2 regions of the Kaistia sp. MMO-174 genome follow, and region 2 is predicted to be linked to the other one. Evidence: predicted binding sites of a transcription regulator. Region 2 holds the regulator's gene; the other holds the start of a gene.

Region 1 (10,292 bases), on a different contig from region 2:
GGCCGCCCTCTACAAGGCGCTCGGCGGCTTCGCCACCAACGGCGTCAACATGACGAAGCTCGAAAGCTACCAGCTCGACGGCCGCTTCTCGGCGACGCGCTTTTATGTCGACGTCGAGGGCCATCCGGAGGATACGGGCCTCGCCCATGCGCTGGAGGAACTGGCGTTCTTCTCGGCCGAGCTGCGCATTCTCGGCGTCTATCCGGCGGCGCCGTTCCGCGCCGACATTGTCGAGCCCAGCTAGGAAGTTTTCGCGTGGTGGTCTAGCAGACCCTGACCCTCTCCCGCGCGGGAGAGGGGTGCGTCGGGGCCTTGGGCGCCCGGGCCGGCTTCAGCCGGCCTCCACCCAGGCCCGAATCAGCGTGTGGGCGATCGCCATGCGCGGCGGCGTCGAGAGGCCGTCCGGATGGTCGCCGTCCAGCATCGCGCGCGTTTCCTCGCGCGAAAACCAGCGGCAGTCCTCCAGCTCTTCCGTATCGGGGACGATCTCGGTCGAGGTCGCCTCGGCGATGCAGCCGATCATCAGCGACATCGGGAACGGCCAGGGCTGGCTGGCGTGATAGGCGACGCGGCCGATCTGGATGCCGGCCTCTTCCTGGATCTCGCGGCGGACCGCATCCTCGATCGTCTCGCCCGGCTCGATGAAGCCGGCGAGGCAGGAATAGGTGCCGGGCGCGAAGCGCGCCTGGCGCCCCATCAGGCAGCGGTCGCCATCGACCGCCAGCATGATCGCGACCGGGTCGGTGCGCGGGAATTTCTGGAGCCCGCAATTCGGACAGTCGCGGCGATAGCCGCCCTGCGCCATGGTCGAGCGCGTGCCGCAGCGGCCGCAGAAGCGGTTGGCGGCGTGCCAGTGCAGCAGGGCGCGCGCCTGCGCCAACGCGCCGAGCGTTCCCGGCTCGACCGTGTCGGACAGGATGCTGCCGGAATAGGCGTTGATCGCGAGCGTCCGCAGCGGCACTGCGTGGAAGGCGTCGACGTCGAACGACGTGTCGCTGCCGACGGTGGCGGCGATGCGCGGCGCGGAGTTGTCCCAGCCGAGCAGGATGGCGTCGTCCATCGCGGCGCCGAGCGCCTTGGCTTCCTTCAGCGTGAACAGGCTTTCGGCGGCGCCGCCGGAGCGAAGCATCGCCTCGTCGCCGCGCAGCAGGAACACCCGTGCGCCGGGATCGGCGAGGGCTGCGGCGAAGGTCGATTCGTTGCGCGCCTCGCTGCGGCGGTCGAGCGAATTGCCGGAAAAGCCGACGGTCGTGCTCGGCTCGACCGGCGGCAATCGATCAAAAAAACTGCGGGTCATGGTGCTGCTGTGGTGCTGGAAAGCGGGTCGGCGGGCGCCGACTCGAAAACAATCCGGTGATTACGCCACAGGGTTTCGGCCGGCGATAGCCCCTCCTTGCGCTTCGGGCTTGCCATTTCGATCGGGAACGACGATATGTCTCCGCGGGAGGTTGGTGGTGGACGAGCCACTCGCCAACCGGGTCAGGTCCGGAAGGAAGCAGCCCCAACGAGCCACGGCACGGGTCGCGTGCCAGCCTCCCACCTTTTCCCCAGCCATCGCGTCAGCCTCGATGACGGCGCGCCCTCAAGGGTGTGCTAAGGTCGAAGAGGCTTGCCCGCGAGGGTGGCGCGGATTGGACCCGGAAGCAGGGACGGCAACGGCGACGCATGGACGGCGGCGATCTTTCCAGCACCCCGAAGGATGGCGCGACCGGCGCCTACCGCGTCCTTGCGCGCAAATACCGGCCTCGTAGCTTCGACGACCTCGTCGGCCAGGAGCCGATGGTCCGCACCCTCAAGAATGCCTTCGAGACCGGCCGCATCGCGCAGGCCTACATGCTTACCGGCGTTCGCGGTGTCGGCAAGACGACGACGGCTCGCATTCTCGCCCGTGGCCTGAACTATTCCGTTCCCGGCAAGGTCGACCGTCCGACCATCGACATGCCGGAGCTCGGCGTCCATTGCGCCGAGATCATGGAAGGCCGCCATGTCGACGTGCTCGAGATGGACGCCGCCTCCAACAACGGCATCGACAACATCCGTGAGATCATCGAGGCCGTGCGCTACAAGCCGGTCTCGGCGCGCTACAAGGTCTACATCCTCGACGAAGTGCACATGCTCTCCGGCGCGGCCTTCAACGGCCTGCTGAAGACGCTCGAGGAGCCGCCCGAGCATGTGAAGTTCATCTTCGCGACGACCGAGATCCGCAAGGTTCCCGTCACCGTGCTGTCGCGCTGCCAGCGCTTCGACCTCCGCCGGATCGAATCGGACCGGCTGATCGGTCTGCTGCGCTCGATCACCGACAAGGAACATGTCGAGATCGGTGACGACGCGCTGGCGATGATCGCCCGCGCCGCCGAGGGCTCGGCACGTGATTCGCTCTCGCTGCTCGACCAGGCGATCGCGCATGGCGCCGGCGCCATCACGGCAGAAGACGTGCGCGGCATGCTCGGCCTCGCCGACCGCGCCCGCGTCATCGACCTGTTCGAGGCGCTGATGGGCGGCCGCATCGCGGAAGCGCTGGCGCTGCTCAAGGAGCAATACGACATCGGCGCCGACCCGGCCGTGGTGCTGCAGGATCTCGCCGCCTTCACCCATGCCGTGACCCGCTTCAAGGTCGTTCCGGACTCGGGCGAGGACGCCGCGCTGCCGCAGGACGAGCGGACGCGCGGCCGCGCGCTGGCTGGGACCGTTTCGCTCCGCGTTCTGGCGCGCGCCTGGCAGATGCTGCTGAAAGGCATCGAGGAAGTGTCGAGCTCGAGCCGGCCGCTCGCCGCCGCCGACATGGTGCTGATCCGCATCGCCCACGCCGCCGACCTGCCGACGCCGGACGAGGCGCTGCGCCTGCTGAAGAGCGGCCAGTTCGGCGCCGCTTCTTCGGCTGGCGGCGCGACTCCGCAGGTTTCCTACCAGCCGGCTTCCGCGCCGCAGGCTTCGGGCGGTTCGAATGGCGGGCCGATCGGCCAGATGCGCACGATCACCAACACGGCTGCCATGCCGGCCGCCGCGTCGATGGCGCAGCCGGCTGGAGTGCCCCAGGCCAAGGCAGAGCCGGCGATCCGCTTCCAGCGCTTCGAGGACCTCGTCGCTTATGTCGGTCTGAAGCGCGACATCCCGCTGAAGCTCGCGCTCGAACAGCAGGTCAAGCCGATCCGGTTCGAGCCCGGCCTGCTCGAGTTCGAGCCGACCGAGGATGCGCCGCGCACGCTCGCGCAGGATCTCGGCCGCAAGCTTTCCGACTGGACGGGCGAACGCTGGGTCGTGGCACTCGGGCGCGGCGCTACCGAGCCGACGATCGCTGAGGCGCGCGCCTTCGCCCGCGACAAGGCGCGCTCGGACGCCGCCGCCGATCCGCTGGTCGCGGCGGTGCTCTCCCGCTTCCCGGGCGCCAAGATCGTCGACATCCAGATCCGCGGCGCCGAGGAGCCCGAGGGCCTGCCGTCGCCGGCCGTTCCCGTCGACAATCCGGACGAAGCGCCCGATCCCGACGACGACTGATCCGTCGCAATCAATTCCAATCGAACCAGGAGAACCCGCATGCGCGACATTCTCGGCATGATGAGCAAGGCCAAGGAACTGCAGTCGAAGATGCAGGACATGCAGGCCGAGGTCGCCAATATCGAGGTTGAAGGCTCTTCCGGCGCCGGCCTCGTCAAGGTTGTGATGACCGCCAAGGGCGACCTGCGCAAGCTTTCGATCGATCCGTCGCTGCTGAAGCCGGAAGACGTCGAAATCCTCGAGGACCTGATCACCGCGGCCCATGCCGATGCGCGCGCCAAGGCGGAGCGCACCATGGCCGAGAAGATGGAAGCGCTGACCGGCGGCCTCGGTCTGCCGGCCGGCCTCAAGCTGCCGTTCTAGTCTTCTGAGGGGCGGGTGCCGAGGCATCCGCTCCGACCCGCCGCAGCCCTGGAATAAGAATGTCGCGCAGCACCGCCGGCCCCGAGATCGAACGCCTGATCCAGCTGCTCGCGCGGCTGCCCGGCCTGGGCCCGCGCTCGGCCCGGCGCGCGGCGCTGGCGCTGGTCAAGAAGAAGGACCAGCTGCTGGTGCCGCTGGCCGGCGCCATGACGGTGGCGGCCGAGCGGATCCTGACCTGCTCGACCTGCGGCAACATCGACACCTCCGATCCCTGCACGATCTGCAGCGATCCGGCGCGCGACACGAAGACGATCGTCGTCGTCGAGGACGTCTCGGATCTCTGGGCGCTGGAACGGGCCGGTGCCATCAAGGCGCGCTACCACGTGCTGGGCGGCACGCTGTCGCCACTCGACGGCGTGGGTCCGGAAGATTTGAACATCGAATCATTGGTGAGCCGCTGTTCGACCGGCGAGGTGGCGGAGGTGATCCTGGCCGTCAACGCGACCGTCGATGGCCAGACCACGGCGCATGTCATCACCGACCGTCTGACCGGCACGCCGGTCCGCGTCTCGCGCCTCGCGCATGGCGTTCCTGTCGGCGGTGAGCTCGACTATCTCGACGAGGGCACGCTCGCCGCCGCTATCCGCGCCCGCACGCCTTTCTGAGGGAAGTCCCTCACCCAACCTCTTCCGCAGGCGGGAGGGGGACTGCCGGAGCCGGCTTGGCTCTGATGTCTGCACCGAGCCGTGCAGAGGGTGGGGGCCTTACCGACCTGCGACATACGGGGAAAAAGAACCATGACGACTGATACGCTCGACCCTGCCATCCTCCTGGATGCGCATCGCTTCTGGTTCGGGGAACTGGTTGCCGGCATCGATGTGCCGGCCGAGCGGGTCAAGGTCTGGTTCTCGCGCCGCGACGCCACCGACGATGCTTGCCGGGTCCGCTTCGGCGATCATCTCGACGCCGTCGCCGAGACCGACTGGCTGTTCGAGACGCTGTCGCCGGCGGCCGGTATCGGCTTCGTCCTCTTTCTGGACCAGTTCCCGCGCAACCTGTTCCGCGACGACGGCCGGGCCTTTGCATACGATGCGCGCGCCCGCGCTGCGGTGCGGCGGCTGATCGCCGGCGGCGTCGAGCGCTTCGCGCCGATCGAGCGTGTCTTCCTCTATCTTCCGTTCGAACACAGCGAGGAACTGGCGGATCAGGATCTCTCCGTCAGCCTCTACGAGGCGCTGCTGGCCGAAGTGCCGGAGGCGGACAAGGAAGATTATCAGTCGTTTGTGGGCTATGCCGAGAAGCACCGCGACCTGATCCGGCGCTTCGGCCGCTTCCCGCATCGAAATGCCGATCTCGGCCGCGCCTCGACGCCGGAAGAGATCGAGTTTCTCAAGGATGGCCGCGGCTACTGAGCCATCGGCATCGGACGGCCGGGATCGCGGCAAAGCCGATCTGGCCTGCGAGGCCGAGCAGGCCGGGCGACGTCCCATAAGCCGCGAATAGAGCGGTCATATCACGGCCGAAGCCGAAGTGGCCGAGCGCGAACTCGGCGGCCAGCAGCAACAGCAGGGCGACGGCTCCCATGCCGAGGTCGGCGCCGCGCCGCGCGCGAACCTGCGAGCGGCGCAGGATGCCGCCGCAGACGATCCAGGCTGCGGCGAGCATGACCGGAAGCTCTATCGCCACTGCCGCCAGGGCGCCGATCCGGGGCTCGAGCAGCAGCACCCGCGCCGAGCCGAGCACGAAGCCGATCGCGAAGACGATCAGGAAGTAGATCGCTCCGGCCCGGATCGCGCCCATGGGCTACTCCCCGGCCAGGAGATCCGGCTGGCGGTCATAGGCCGGCGAGCCTTCGTCGCCGAACTCCAGCGCCTCGATCTTGGCGCCGCGGGCGGTCAGCTTGCGGGTCGAGATCAGGATGTCGTCGATGTCTTTCGACGCCTGGTCGAAATGCGTCTTCAGCTTGCGGACGCGCTCGTCCACCCGGCCGAGATCCTCCATCAACTTCATCACCTCGCCCTGGATCAGATGCGCCTGCTCGCGCATGCCGGCGTCCTTCAGCACGGACTGGATCACCTGGATCGACAGCATCAGGAGCGAGGGCGAGACGATGACGATCCGCAGCCGGTGCGCCGCCTGGACCAGATCCTCGAAGCGCTCGTGGATGTCGGCGAAGATCGATTCCGACGGCACGAACATGAAGGCCGTGTCCTGCGTCTCGCCGGGGATCAAATAGCGCTCGGCGATGTCCTTCAGATGCTTGGTGACGTCGCGGCGGAACTGCGTCTCGGCGGCGCGCGCCATGTCCGGTCCTTCGGCGGCGCGGATCGCGTTCCAGGCCTCGAGCGGAAACTTGGCGTCGACGACCAGGCTGGCGGCACCGTTCGGAAAGGCGATGACGCAATCCGGCCGGTTGCCGTTGGAGAGTGTCGCCTGGAACTGGTAGCCGCCGAGGGGCAGGCCGTCCTGGACGATCGCCTCCATCCGCGCCTGGCCGAACGCGCCGCGCGTCTGCTTGTTGGCGAGGATGTGCTGCAGTCCGACCACCTGGCTGGAGAGTTCGGTCAGGTTGCGCTGCGCCGTGTCGATGACGGCGAGGCGTTCGTTCAGCCGGGTGAGGTTCTCGTGCGTGTGGCGGGTCGATTCGACCATGGTCTGGCCGATCCGGTGGCCGAGCCCGTCCATGCGGCTGGAGAGCCCCTGCAGCAATTCGGACTGCCGCGAGCCGAAGACTTCGGCCATCGTCTGCATCCGGCCGGTCATCTCGCTCTGGATGCGCACCAGATCGGCGATCCGGCGCTCGAATTCGCCGCCGAGTATCGCCTGGTCGGCCTCGGCCAGGTCCCGACGGCGCATGCCGCGCCAGACCACGACCAGCACGACGAAAAGCAGCACGACGCCGAGGAGGGCGGCGGCCAGCACCAGCATGGCGACGGTGATCGGCCGGTCGCCGAGGAGAAAGAGGGTGTCCTGCATCCCTCCTTCATAGCAGATTCGGGCCGATAGACGAGATCAAAACAAGAACATGGGCGGCGCGGCCCGAGGTCCCGCCCATCATTCCTCGTTGACCGACCCGGCCGCATCTCTTATCTGAAACGGCTCAAACCGAGGTTTTCATGGCTCTTCTCGACATCATCACCCTGCCGGACGCGAAGCTGAGGCTCGTCAGCGAGCCGGTCGAGCGCATCGACGACGAACTGCTGCGCTTCATGGACGACATGCTGGAGACGATGTACGAGGCGCCGGGCATCGGCCTCGCCGCCATCCAGGTCGGCGTGCCGCGCCGCGTCGTCACCATCGACGTCTCGGGCCGCGAGGAGGGCAGCAAGCCCGCGCCGCTGTTCCTGATCAATCCCGAGATCCTGACCTCGTCGGACGAACGTTCGGTCTATGAGGAGGGCTGCCTGTCGATCCCGGATTACTATGCCGAGGTCGAGCGCCCCGCCTCCGTGCGCATCCGCTATCTCGATCGCGACGGCAAGCTGCAGGAAATCGAGGCCGACGACATCCTCGCGACCTGCGTCCAGCACGAGATCGACCATCTCGATGGCAAGCTGTTCATCGACTACCTGTCGCGGCTGAAGCGCGACATGGTCATCAAGAAGTTCGTCAAGGCCGCCAAGACCGGCGTCCGGCCGGAATTCAAGTCGCACACCCCCGACGAGATGTGAGGCCGAGATGAGCCTCCGCGTCGTCTTCATGGGCACGCCCGAATTCTCGGTGCCCACGCTTGTCGAGATCATCGGTCAGGGGCACGAGGTCGTCGCCGTCTATTCGCAGCCGCCGCGTCCGGCCGGCCGCGGTATGGCCGAGCGCAAGTCGCCCGTGCACGAGACGGCCGAGCGCTTTGGCATTCCCGTCTTCACGCCGAAATCGCTGAAGGGCGCCGACGAGCAGGAGGCCTTCGCCTCGCTCGATGCCGACGTCGCCGTCGTCGTCGCCTATGGGCTGATCCTGCCGCAGGCGATCCTCGACGCGCCGCGCGAGGGCTGCCTCAACCTGCATGCCTCGCTGCTGCCGCGCTGGCGCGGCGCCGCGCCGATCCATCGCGCCATCATGGCCGGCGATGCCGAGACGGGCGTGATGGTCATGCGCATGGAGGCCGGCCTCGATACCGGCCCGGTCGCCATGGCCGAGAAGCTGGCCATCGCGCCTGACATCACCACCGGCGACCTGCACGACAAGCTGGCGCGGCTCGGCGCCGATCTGATGGTGCGGGCGCTCGCCGCCGCCTCGCGTGGCGGCCTCGATGCCGTGCCGCAGGCGGAAGAGGGCGTCACCTACGCCGCCAAGATCGACAAGGCCGAGGCGCGGATCGACTGGTCGAAGCCGGCCGTCGAGGTGCACAACCACATTCGTGGCTTGTCGCCCTTTCCGGGCGCCTGGTGCGAGATGACGTTCGGCGACAAGGTCGAGCGGGTCAAGGTGCTGCGCTCGACGCTGGCGACGGGTTCCGGCGCGCCGGGCACCGTGCTGAACGACCAGCTGGTGATCGCCTGCGGCGACGGCGCGGTGCGCCTCGTCGAGGTGCAGCGCGCCGGCGGCAAGCCGCTCGGTGCCGTCGAATTCCTGCGCGGCGCGGCGATCGCGCCGGGCGCCGTCCTCGGCTAGCCGGTCGATGCCTCGCTACAAGCTTCTCGTCGAATATGACGGCGTGCCCTATGCCGGCTGGCAGCGACAGGCGAATGCGCCTTCCGTTCAGCAGGCGCTGGAGGAGGCGATCCTGCGCTTTTCCGGCGAGGCGGTACCGACGCGCGGCGCCGGCCGCACCGATGCCGGCGTTCATGCGACGGGCCAGGTGGTGCATTTCGACCTAACCGGGCACTGGACCGGGCTGCGCATCCGTGACGCCATGAACGCCCAGCTGCGGCCCGAGCCGATCGCCGTGATCGAGGCCGAGCTGGTACCGGACGAGTTCGACGCGCGCCGCTCGGCGGTGAAGCGGCACTATATCTACCGCGTGCTCGACCGGCGCGCGCCCGCCGCGCTCGAGATCAACCGCGTCTGGGACGTGCGCAAGCGTCTCGACATCGACGCCATGCAGCAGGCGGCGAACCTGCTGCTCGGCTGGCATGATTTCACCACCTTCCGCTCGGCCGATTGCCAGGCGAAGAGCCCGATGAAGACGCTCGACCGGCTGGAGATCACCCGCGAGGGCGATCACGTCCTGTTCGGCGTCTCGGCCCGCTCCTTCCTGCACAACCAGGTGCGGTCGATGGTCGGCACGCTGAAGAAGGTGGGCGAGGGCAAGTGGCCCGTCGCCCGCGTCGGCGAGGTGCTGGAAGCGTGCGACCGCAAGGCCTGCGGCCCGGTGGCGCCGCCCGGCGGGCTCTATCTCGTGCAGGTTGACTACGGCTCAGGCGCCGAACAGCTGGGTGAAGACCCCGCTGAGGACGAGGCTTAGGGCGAGGTCGGCGGCGACTAGCCCAACCCGGAAGCCGACTGACTTGCCGAGCGTCGCGCCGACGATCTGGTAGTGGTAGCGCAGCATGACGCCGACGATCGCGAGCGACACCACGGCCGCGAACTCGATCGGCACCAGGCCAAGCCCGGCCAGCAGCGCGACGGCCGCCTGCGGCGCCGCCATGATCACCGACGCCCAGTTGCGCACGACGATATAGGACGCGTAGCTGCGCGCGATGTTGAGCCTTCTCGCGAAAATCGCCAGCAGGACCGGCATCGCCGTCCAGTCGAGGATCAGGTCGAGCCCGCGCGACACGATGAACATCGCGTCGGTCGGGCCGGCGACGGTGACGTCCTCCGGCCGCAGCCGGTGCTCGACGGCGACGCTGATCGCGAAGAAGGGCAGCATGAAGAAGATGGCGCCGAACGAGCGCCAGAAGCCCTCGACGCTGAAATCGAAGCGCTGCAATCCCTCGCGCCGCCCGAGAAACAGCTCGAACGCGCCGGTCAGCGCGCTGGATGACGAAGGGGAGATCATCGCGCCTCTGCCGTCACGCAAAATACCGGTCGAGGAAGCAGCGATAGATGGCGGTGAGCGCGACGAGATCCTCGACGGCGACCCGCTCGTCGATCTGGTGCATGGTCTGGCCGACGAGGCCGAATTCTACCACCGGGCAATAATCCTTGATGAAGCGGGCATCCGAGGTGCCGCCGCTGGTCGATAGCTCGGGACGGCGCCCCGTCGATTGCTCGATTGCGTCCGACAGCGTGCCGATCAGCATCTCCGAGTGGGTCAGGAAGGACTCGCTGCCGCCCGGCTCGAGGTCGAGCTCGAATTCGATGGCGCCGCGCGCCGCCTCCTCCAGCCGGCTTATCAGCCAGGCTTCCAGCGTGTCGCGCGTCCACTGGTCGTTGAAGCGGATGTTGAAGCGCGCCTTGGCCTCGGCGGGGATGACGTTCCAGGCCTTGTTGTCGACGCTGAGGCCGACGAATTCCAGGTTGGAGGCATCGAAGCGCTCGCTGCCGGCATC
Region 2 (10,292 bases):
CGTCTGGTTCATCACGAAGAAGATCGTGCGCAGCTCGCTGTTCGACAGAACCTTGAGGTCGGGAGACGCTTCAAGGCGGGGTATGTCTTGCAGCGGCGCCTGGTTGGTGAAGTCGATCTCGCCCGAGATCAGCGCCGCGACGCGCGTCGCCGCCGAGGTGATCGGCGTCATGACGATGCGGTCGACATTGTGCTGGCGCTTGTCCCACCAGTCCGGATTGACCTCGAACACGGTCTCGGCGTCGGGCTTGCGCGAGACGAACTTGAACGGACCCGTGCCGTTTGCATGGCTGGTGGCGTAACCCTCGACGCCCTTGGCGACGTCGGTCGGAGCTTCCGCCTTGTTCGTGACCAACCAGCCCTGATCGAAGATGTGGATGTTGGTCAGGTCATTCAGCAGCAGCGGGTAGTTCTCGGTGACGACGATGTCGACCGTGTAGTCGTCGACCTTGCTCGATGAGACATAGGAAGGCAGGTTGCCGCGCAGGGGCGAGTTCGGGTCGCTGACGCGCTTCAGCGAGGCGAGCACGTCGTCGGCGGTAAAATCGGCGCCGTCATGGTATTTGACGCCCTTGCGCAGGTGAAAACGCCAGGTCGTCGGATTGACGACTTCCCAGCTCTCGGCCAATGCCGGCTCGATCTGCAGCTTGCTGTCATAGCGCACCAGGCCCTCGTAGACGTGGTTGAGCACCGACAGCGTGAAGGTGTCACCGAACGAGTACGGGTCCATCGAGACGATGTCGCGCTGCGGCGCCCATCGCAGGGTTCCCGCCTCGGCAGGGGCGATGAACACGCCCGCCAATAGCGCCGCCAGCGCGGCTGATCTCCAAGCCATCATTTCTGTCTCCTGATCTGGAAGGAAGTCTGCCTGTTTTTTCATTGGCCCCATTCCGGGGCTGAGTTGGTCCGGAGCGTTTCCGCCCGGCCTGTATTTCTTCGATAACGCTAACGTGTACGATCCAACTGTCAATTGGGTACTAAAAATAAAGTCTTCGCGTACGAGAATTCAAATAAACTGTATACGATATGGCCGCCGGCTTCCGCGCAATGCGCCCATCGCGAGGCCGGGTCTCCAAGGCGCAGCTCGTTTTTGAGGCCGAGGGGCCCATCAGATCTGGTACGCTTGACAGGCCGAGCGAATTACTCGTAACAGACTGTAAAGAAAGTTACCAGACAGTAGTTGGATGGAAATGCAGGCACTCTCCGGCAGCCCACGGTTGCTGCGAAATCTCAACGAACGCGCGGTCCTGAAGCGCCTCCTCTCGGAGGGGCCGCTGACGCGCATGGAGCTGGAAGCCTTCACGGGCCTGTCCAAACCGGCCATGTCGGAGCTTCTGCGACGCCTGGAGGCGGCCGAGCTGATCCGGCGCGACGGCGAGAAGGCCGGCAGCTTCGGGCCGAAGGCGGGGCTCTGGTGCATCGAGCCGGCCTCGGCCTTCGTCGGCGGCATCGACGTCTCCGTGCATGGCATCCACGCAGCCATCGCCGACATCGCCGGGCAGACGATCGCCACGGTGAATCGGCACGGCAAGCCGGGCGAGCGCTACGACGCGCGGGAGCGTCTGGTCGACGTCATCGACGACGTTGCCCGCCAAGCCGGAATTGCTGCGCGCGACATCGATCAGCTGGTCGTCGGCCTGCCCGGCATCGTCGATACCGAGAGCGGCAATCTGCGTCGCGGCCAGCAATTGCCGAACTGGGAAGGCTTTCATATTCCCGAGGCGCTTGAAAGCGTCGTCGGCCACCGCCGCGTGATCATCGAGAACGACGTCAATCTGGTCGCGCTTGAAGAGATGTCGGCCGGCGCGGCCGAGGGCGTGCAGTCCTTCATCCTGTTCTGGATCGGCGACGGCGTCGGCGCCGGCGCCGTCATCGGCGGCAAGCTGCTGCGCGGCTACACCGGCATGGCCGGCGAACTGGGCGGGACGATGGTTCCCGATCGGCTCGCCGCGCCGGGCGAGACCGTACGCATGGCGCTGCTCGAGGACCTTCTAAGCCCGGCCTCCGTCGCAGCGCTCGCTGCCGAGCATGGACTCGACGGCGAGGATGCCGCCGCCGCCATCGCGCGGGCTGCCGGCGGCGACGGTCATGCGGCCTTCTTCGCGGACCTTTCCTACCGGGTCGCGGCCGGGCTCACCGGCGCGATCGGCATTCTCGATCCCGAGATGGTGGTGCTGGGCGGAGCGATCGGCCACGCGGCTGGCCGTCGACTTTCGCGCGGCGTGGCCCAGGTCCTGGCGAGACTGCCGATCGCAATGCCGCAGATCGCCCCCTCGGCCGTGGGTTCCAATGCGGTCAGGGCCGGGGCCATCGAGCTGGCGCTCGACCATGCCCGCGAGCGGCTGTTTGCCGGCGGCAGCGCCGCGCGCGGCCAGCCCTGAGAGCCCTCCCCCTCACCCCATCCATGGCGCGCCTGCGCCGAGGTCGTCGCAAGGAAAAGCGCCCCCATGACATATCCGCTGAAGGTCATCGTAGTGAAAGCCCATCCCGACGAGGCGGAGCTCTATGCCGGCGGGACCTGCGCGCGACTGGCGGACAAGGGGGCGGCGATCAAGTTCCTGTCGCTGACCAATGGCGACGCCGGCCACTATGAAATGGCGCGCAAGCCCCTGAAGCGGCGCCGTGCGCGCGAAGCCTATGCCGCCGCCCGCCATCTCGGCGTGCTCGACTACGAGATCCTCGACATCCATGACGGCGAGTTGATGGCCGACATCGCGGTGCGGACGGCGATCATTGCCTCGGTGCGTCGCTGGCAGGCGGATCTCGTGATCACGTTTCATGACGAGCAGCCCGGCCATATCGATAATCGCATGGCAGGACGGGCGGTTCGCGACGCCTCGGGCTTCTTCACCAATGGCAATGTCGTGCCGGCCTACCCGCCGCTCGCGGTCGCGCCAGTCTGCCTGAAGATGACGGATTATGGCGCGTTCGCCACCCACCAGCACGAAGTGGTGGTGGACGTGGACGCCAGCATCGAGCGCAAGCTAAGAGCCTGCGCCGAGCACGCCACCCAGTTCTTCGAGTTCGCGCCCTTCGAACGTGATTTTAGCGACAAGGTCCCGGCGAGCGAGGATTGGGCCGTGCGGCGCGAATTCATCCTGACGCACTGGCATGAATTCATGTCGGCCGACGTGATGAGAGAGGAAATCCTGGCCAAGTACGGTCCGGAGCACGGCTCAAGGGTAGCCCATGCCGAGAGCTTCCAGCTCGCCGACTATGGCCGGCACGTCGATGCAGCCGCCGTGCACACGCTCCTCGGCCTTTGAAGTCGACATGGAGCACGAGGGTCCGATGCCCCCCGGCGTCCGCAGCGACGGACGCCGATCAAGCTGGCCTGATCGCCAACGCCGGGTCTAGTTCAGCCCTGCCGCCGGGTTCCGCGCCCGCGCTGCGCGGGTGTGACGTTGGTCACTCCATTCCGGCCGGCCCCGGCTGCTATGCTCGGCCGGTGCCATCCTGGAATGGATATGGACGGCGGGGGCAGTGGCGAGGAAGGGTGGGCGCAGGCGCCAGCTCCCGGGACAATCCGGGGAGATATCCTTGAAGGCGAATGACATCGCGACGATCGTGCTCAGCTACAGGGCGCAGTCGAACGTGATCGGGGCTGTCAGATCGCTGCTGGAACAGGGCGAGCCCACGGGGATCGTCGTCGTGAATTCCGGTGGCGGCTCCGTCCGCAACGTGCTGCGCGCCGAAGGCATCGAGGTTCCGTGCCTCGACTATCGGGAGCGCCTGTTCGCCGGTGGCGCCCGCAACCGGGGCATAGCCGAAACCAGCGCGCGCTACGTGGCGTTCCTCGCGGCCGACTGCCGGGCCCGTCCCGGCTGGATCCAGCACCGGCTCGCGGCGCATGGGGCCGGCGCGCGGACGGTGGCCAGCGCCATCGTCAACAGCGCCCCGCAAAGCCGGGTCGCCAGCGCCGCCCATCTCGGCATGTTCATGCGCCGGCTGCCTCGGCTGCCAGCCGAGAAGACGATCCGGTTCGGCGCTTCTTATGAGCGCTCGCTGTTCGACGAGTTCGGCCTGTTCGACGAAACCCTGAGAAGCGGCGAAGACACCGAGTTCCTTGAACGGTTGCCCGCGCCCCTAAGGCCCGTGTGGGATGGGCGCATCCAGACCGAGCATCTGAACGAGACGCGCCTTCTGTCCCTCCTGCGCGACCAGTTCTGCCGCGGCGTCCGCTACGGCAAGGAGCGCCAGCAGGTCTTCGGAGCCCGCCGGATCAAGATCGCGAAAGAAATCCTGCGTCAGCCGTCGCTTGCGCTCGAATTCGCGCGCCAGGGGCTCGAGGCAGACGAACTCGCGACCGTGCTTGAAGCCATGCCGATCCTCAGAGCGGCGCTCCTGGCCAGGGCCACCGGGGCCCTGCTTTCGGGTCTCCTGCCCTCCGACCTCGGCACAGGGCGCGCCACCGATTGCCGGGAATCCCTGCATGATAACCCTTAAGCGACTGACGCAGCCGCCGCGCCGTCCCTGGCTCACCCTGCGGCGCCGTCGTCCGCAGGTGTTCGCCGTCTTCAGCTACCGCTTCGACGCGCACCTCGTGCCGGACCTGCTCGCCAATATCGAGCCGATCGTCGATGGCTGGGTGGCGTTCGACGATCGCGCCGCCACGGGCGTGTTCAGTTCCGAGGCGGGCCGTCGCCGCATCCTGCTTCAGGAGGCACGAAAGGCCGGCGCGGACTGGATCCTCGCCGTTGACCCGGACGAGCGCTTCGAAGCCGGCGTGCGCTCCCGGATCAGACGACTGATGGCCGAGTCCGGTCGCGTCGCCTGGGGTTTTCGCTTCCGGGAAATGTACACGCCGACGACCTATCGCATCGACGGCATCTGGGGGAAGAAGATCCGCTATTGCCTGTTCACGATGTTCGACCCGGCCGAGCGCACGGACACGGGGCTGCACGACCTCTGGTTTCCCAGGGACGGCGGCTTCCAGACAAGGCATTGCGACCTTGACCTGTATCATCTCAAGATGATTGCCCCCGCACGCCGTCTGGCGCGGCGCGACCTCTATAATTTCCTCGATCCGAACCGCGCCGACCAGCCGATCGGCTATGACTACCTGGCCGAGGAACGGGACGCCGCCTTCGAGACGATCCCGCGCAACCGCCTCTACCACCCTGCCCATGTCGACGATGGCGGCCTATGGATGCAGGATCTCGGCTCGCTCCGGAAACACCCGATCGGCGAATAGGATACGCCTGCGGCCACCTCCCACGCCGGGGTCGACAGCAGACGACGACGCCCCGCCACGCCGTGCCTAACCGCGTGGGCCACCCTAGTCGCGCGTCCCGCGCGAACCCGGCCGCGCATCGCAAGCCATCGCCTTGCAGAACACATGGGGAACAGCTATCCTGTTCGTGTTTTGTACCTTGGCGATTCTGTCGTCATCCCTGGCAAGATTGGCAGCGCGAGAACGAGATGCTCACCCGGAAGCAGTATGAACTCCTCATGTTCATCCAGGAGCGCCTCAAGGAAGCGGGCGTCCCTCCCTCCTTCGACGAAATGAAGGACGCGCTGGACCTGCGCTCCAAATCCGGCATCCACCGCCTGATCAAGGCGCTGGAAGAGCGCGGCTTCATTCGCCGCCTGCCCAACCGGGCCCGCGCGCTGGAGGTCGTCCGCCTGCCGGAGACGATGACGCCGGCGATGGCGCGGCCGAAAAAGCAGGCCTTCTCGCCCAGCGTGATCGAGGGCAGCCTGGGCAAGTCCCGTCCGGTGGAGGACGTGCACGAGGCCGGCGAGCCGGTGATCATCCCGGTCATGGGCCGGATCGCCGCCGGTGTGCCGATCTCGGCCATCCAGACCCAGAGCCATGTGATCGCCGTGCCGCCCGACATGCTGCGCGGCGGCGAGCATTTCGCCCTCGAGGTGCGTGGCGATTCGATGATCGAGGCCGGCATCCTCGACGGCGACACGGTGCTGATCCGCAAGAGCGACAATGCCGATTCCGGCGACATCGTCGTGGCGCTGGTCGACGAGGAGGAAGCGACACTGAAGCGGCTCCGCCGCAAGGGCGCTTCGATCGCGTTGGAGGCCGCCAACCCGGCCTATGAAACCCGAATCTTCGGACCGGACCGTGTCCGTATCCAGGGCAAGCTGGTCGGCCTGTTGCGCACCTACTGATCCGCCGGCTCCGCTTCATAGGCCGGCATCCAGGGGCGCCGCACCGGCGGGTAGGCGGCGCGGAGCTCGAAAGCGACGGCCGGGCGCGGCGCGGTTGCGGCTGTGGTTTCCGGGGCCGCGGCCGGTGGTTCGGGCGCGAGCACGTCCTCGTCGTCGGCATTTCGCTCGACGAGGTCGTAGCGTGACGGGCCGCGTCCCGATGCGAGCCCGACGAACTCACCATCGGCGCCAAGAATTGACGGCTTCTGAGCATCCAGTTTCGAGGAATCTGGCTTCGGCGCATTGGGCACCGTGGCTTGCGGCGCCGGGCCCGGGGATTCCTCCTTCTCCGCGAACGACAGTGCGATCGAGCCGGTGCGCGCCAGCACATGGCGGTCTATGACGGCGGCATGGCGGGCGCAGTTTTCGGGCGCGGCGAGAGGTGTCACCACCAGCGAGGCGCGCCGGCAATCCTCCTCGAAGGCCGATCGGTCGAGCGCCAGCGCCACCCGCCGGCCGTCGGGCAACAATCCCACGCAGCCCGACGCATCGCAGCCGCCCGCCTGAACCACGCCCGCCTCCCTGGCGTCGCGGCCGTCACCGTCCGAACGCAGCCATATCTCGCTGATGAAGCGGTCCGGATCGCCCGCGACGATGCGATAGGCGCCATCCTCGCCCCGGATCGCCAGCTGCTTTCCATCCGCGGCGACGAGGATGCCGGGCCGCGCCGGCATCAAGGCGAGTGCGGTGCCGAGCAACATCGGCAGGAGGCCCAATAGCCGCCAGCGCTCGTGCCAGAGCGCCAGCCAGACGAAGCCGGCGACGAAGAGGAGCAGCGCGGCGGCGCCCGGCATGGCCGCGCCGCCGGATTGACCGGACCAGTGGCTGACCGTCGCCGAGACGCCGAGCATGCCGCCGATGCCCCAATCCATCACCCAGAGCGGCAAAGCCTCGAGCCCGAAGGGCATGGCGAGCACGGAGAGCAGCGCGAAGGGCATGACGAGAAAATCGGTCAGCGGCATCGCGGCGACATTGGCGAGGATCGACAGCGGCGCCATGCGCTGGAAGTGATAGAGCGCGAAGGGCGTGGTGCCGAGGCCGCCGAGCAGCGACGTCACCGCCATGCCGCCGACGAACAGGGCGAATTGCCGGGGGACGGCCGCCGCCCTGCTGCGGTTCCCAACGAGGCCGGGTTCGGCGCGGCGCCTGCGACGGTCGGCCAGGATCTCGAAGCCGGCGACGAGCGCCACCGTGGCGGCGAACGACATCTGGAAGCTGGCGGAAAGGATGCTCTCCGGCGTGATCGCGAGCACCAGCAGTCCGGCGAGCGCGACATTGCGCATCGAGATCGCGCGCCGGTCGAGCAGGACGGCGAGGAAGACGATCGAGGTCATGATGAAGGAGCGCTGCGCGGCGACGTCGAGGCCGGAAATCAGCAGGTAGAAGCCGCTGACCAGCAGCGCCGCGATCGCCGCCCACTTCTTGATGGGCCGCCGGAGCGCCAGCGACGGGATCAGCGCCAGCCCGGCCCTCACGCTCCAGAACACGACGCCGGTCACCAGCACCATGTGCAGGCCGGAGACCGAGAGCACATGCGCGAGGCCGGAGAGGCGAAGGTCGTCCTCGGTCTTCTCGGCCAGCCCGCCGGCGTCGCCGATGATGAGCGCCGAGGCGATGTAGCGGCTCTCGCCGTCGAGGCCGGCGACGATGCGGGCGCGGATCGCCTCGCGGACGGCCTCCAGCGGCTGGCGCAGGCGGATCGACAGCGGCGCTGGGCCGATGTCGGCCGGCCTGGCCGCGCCATAGGCGAAGCCCGTCGCGCCGATGCCGCGGAAATAGGAATCGCGGGCGAAATCATAGCCGCCCGGCAGCACTGGCCCCGAAGCCGGCCGAAGCCGCGCCAGAACGGAGACGCCGTCGCCGACATTGGGCGCCGTCTTGCCGCGCACGGTGACGGTGACCCGCTGCGGCACGGTCGTGACGCGCCTTGCGTCCAGGCTCGCGACCCGCAGCGTCAATCGGTATCCGCCACGCCGCGCCTTGCGGTCCTCGACCCAGCCCGTGACCGTCCCCGTCACCTGCCGCTCGAGCACCCGCGTCGCCAGATTGTCGGTGCGGAGCTTCATCGCGGCCGTGCCGCTCGCGGCCATCGCCAGCACGATGAGCAGGCGGACCGCGCCGGCGCTCTGCCGCCGCCAGACCGCGAGGGCCCAGAGCAGGACGGCGAGGCCCGCCAGCGCAGCGAAGGACGGCTCGGACGGCAGCGCGAAATAGATGAGGGCGCCGATGCCGAAGAGGACGGGCAGCCAGGGAAAGCCGCGCCCCGCCTCGATCTCGCGCTCCAGCCAAGCGCCGGCGCCGAGCTGCAGGCGGTCCAGCGCGGCAGCGGCGCGGGTGGCCGGCGAGGCGCCGCCCGGCACGAGCAGTCGGCGGGCGCGCAACGCGTCCGGCGGATCGCGCCCCCCCTCCTTCTCGCGCGGATCGAGCTCAGTCATGCCCCCGCCTTTTCGCAGCTGGGCAAAGCGGGCCGGGCGTTTCCAAACCCGTTTGGCCCCTGCGCGACCCTATGCTACATGACCTGCCGCAGATCGCCGAGTGGCGAGACTCCATGCCCCTTGGCTTCCTTGCGGCTCCCCGCACATCGAGATCAGTCCATGTCCAAACCGGTCGTCACCCGCTTCGCCCCCTCGCCTACCGGATTCCTGCACATCGGCGGTGGCCGCACCGCCCTGTTCAACTGGCTCTATGCGAAGCATACGGGCGGCAGAATGCTGCTGCGGATCGAGGACACGGACCGCGAACGCTCGACCGAGGCCGCCATCGACGCCATCCTCGACGGCCTGAAGTGGCTCGGCCTCGACTGGGACGGCGAGACCGTGTTCCAGTTCGCCCGCGCGCCGCGTCATCGCGAGGTGGTCGAGGAGCTGCTCGCGGCCGGCAAGGCCTATCGCTGCTACTGCACGCCGGCCGAGCTCGACGCGATGCGCGAGAAGGCGCGGGCCGAGGGCCGCGCGCCGCGCTATGACGGCACCTGGCGCGACCGCGACCCGTCCGAGGCGCCGGCCGGGGTCAAGCCCGCCATCCGCATCAAGGCGCCGCTCGAGGGCGAGACGGTGATCGAGGACCTCGTACAGGGTCGCGTCGCGATCCCGAACAAGGATCTCGACGATCTCGTGCTGCTGCGTTCGGACGGCAACCCGACCTACATGCTCTCCGTCGTCGTCGACGATCACGACATGGGCGTCACCCACGTCATTCGCGGCGACGACCACCTGACCAATGCCGCGCGCCAGATGATCATCTACCAGGGCATGGGCTGGGACGTGCCGGTGATGTCGCACATCCCGCTCATCCATGGCGCCGACGGCGCCAAGCTGTCGAAGCGCCATGGCGCGCTCGGCGTCGACGCCTACCGCGCCATGGGCTACCTGCCCGAGGCGATGCGCAACTACCTGGTCCGACTCGGCTGGGCGCATGGCGACGACGAGATCATGTCGCTCGAGCAGATGGTCGAGTGGTTCGATATCGTCGATGTCGGCCGTTCGGCCTCGCGCTTTGACTTCGCCAAGCTGGAGAACCTCAACGGTCACTACATGCGGGCGACCGACGACGAGACGTTGATGAAGATCTTCCTCGACACGCTGCCCTACCTGCCCGGCGGCGAGGCGATGGAGGTGCAGCTGACCCCGGAGAAGCTGGAACAGCTCCGTCTCGCCCTGCCCGGCCTGAAGGATCGCGCCAAGACGCTGGTCGAGCTCAAGGACGGCGCCAACTTCCTGATGGTGCAGCGTCCGCTTGCGCTGGACGAGAAGGCGACGACCATCCTCGACGGCAATGCCCGAGCGCTCCTGAAGGATGTGCACGAGGTGCTGGTCGGCGTGAACGACTGGACGGTCGAGGCGACGGAAGAGGCGGTCAAGGCGTTCGCCGAGTCGCGCGAGCTGAAGCTCGGCAAGATCGCGCAGCCGCTCCGCGCGGCGCTGACGGGACGCGCGACATCGCCCGGCATCTTCGACGTGCTGATCGTTCTCGGCCGCGAGGAAAGCCTCGGCCGCATCGCCGACCAGATCAGCTGAAAAACCTGTTGCGCGGGCGGGTCCGATCCGGGCCCGCCCGCCCTTCTCTTTGATATCAAAGCCTTATTATAGGCCAGTTTCGGACCGCTTGCCGCGCTGCAATAAATCGGAT

The links. The regulator LexA, encoded in region 2, represses DNA repair genes until DNA is damaged. The targets are predictions, from matches to a motif close to TGTTCNNNNTGTGTTCNG.
Region 1: the regulator LexA is predicted to act here: its motif matches at 6,867-6,884, upstream of WFK98_RS19935 (DNA recombination protein RmuC).

What each region holds. Positions count from the first base shown of each region.
Region 1 covers NZ_JBBCUO010000005.1:437,992-448,283, forward strand. Annotated here, with positions in the region: gene WFK98_RS19895 (prephenate dehydratase) at 1-244, shown strand, start outside; gene nudC (NAD(+) diphosphatase) at 332-1,297, opposite strand; RNA gene ffs (signal recognition particle sRNA small type) at 1,447-1,537, shown strand; gene WFK98_RS19910 (DNA polymerase III subunit gamma/tau) at 1,666-3,495, shown strand; gene WFK98_RS19915 (YbaB/EbfC family nucleoid-associated protein) at 3,535-3,858, shown strand; gene recR (recombination mediator RecR) at 3,918-4,523, shown strand; gene WFK98_RS19925 (DUF924 family protein) at 4,656-5,270, shown strand; gene WFK98_RS19930 (hypothetical protein) at 5,248-5,658, opposite strand; gene WFK98_RS19935 (DNA recombination protein RmuC) at 5,662-6,834, opposite strand; gene def (peptide deformylase) at 6,975-7,529, shown strand; gene fmt (methionyl-tRNA formyltransferase) at 7,537-8,469, shown strand; gene truA (tRNA pseudouridine(38-40) synthase TruA) at 8,477-9,262, shown strand; gene WFK98_RS19955 (hypothetical protein) at 9,215-9,799, opposite strand; gene dapE (succinyl-diaminopimelate desuccinylase) at 9,813-10,292, opposite strand, start outside.
Region 2 covers NZ_JBBCUO010000002.1:256,718-267,009, reverse strand. Annotated here, with positions in the region: gene WFK98_RS07215 (ABC transporter substrate-binding protein) at 1-837, opposite strand, end outside; gene WFK98_RS07210 (ROK family transcriptional regulator) at 1,184-2,380, shown strand; gene WFK98_RS07205 (PIG-L deacetylase family protein) at 2,447-3,265, shown strand; gene WFK98_RS07200 (glycosyltransferase family 2 protein) at 3,540-4,445, shown strand; gene WFK98_RS07195 (hypothetical protein) at 4,432-5,193, shown strand; gene lexA (transcriptional repressor LexA) at 5,421-6,125, shown strand; gene WFK98_RS07185 (ComEC/Rec2 family competence protein) at 6,119-8,599, opposite strand; gene gltX (glutamate--tRNA ligase) at 8,759-10,180, shown strand.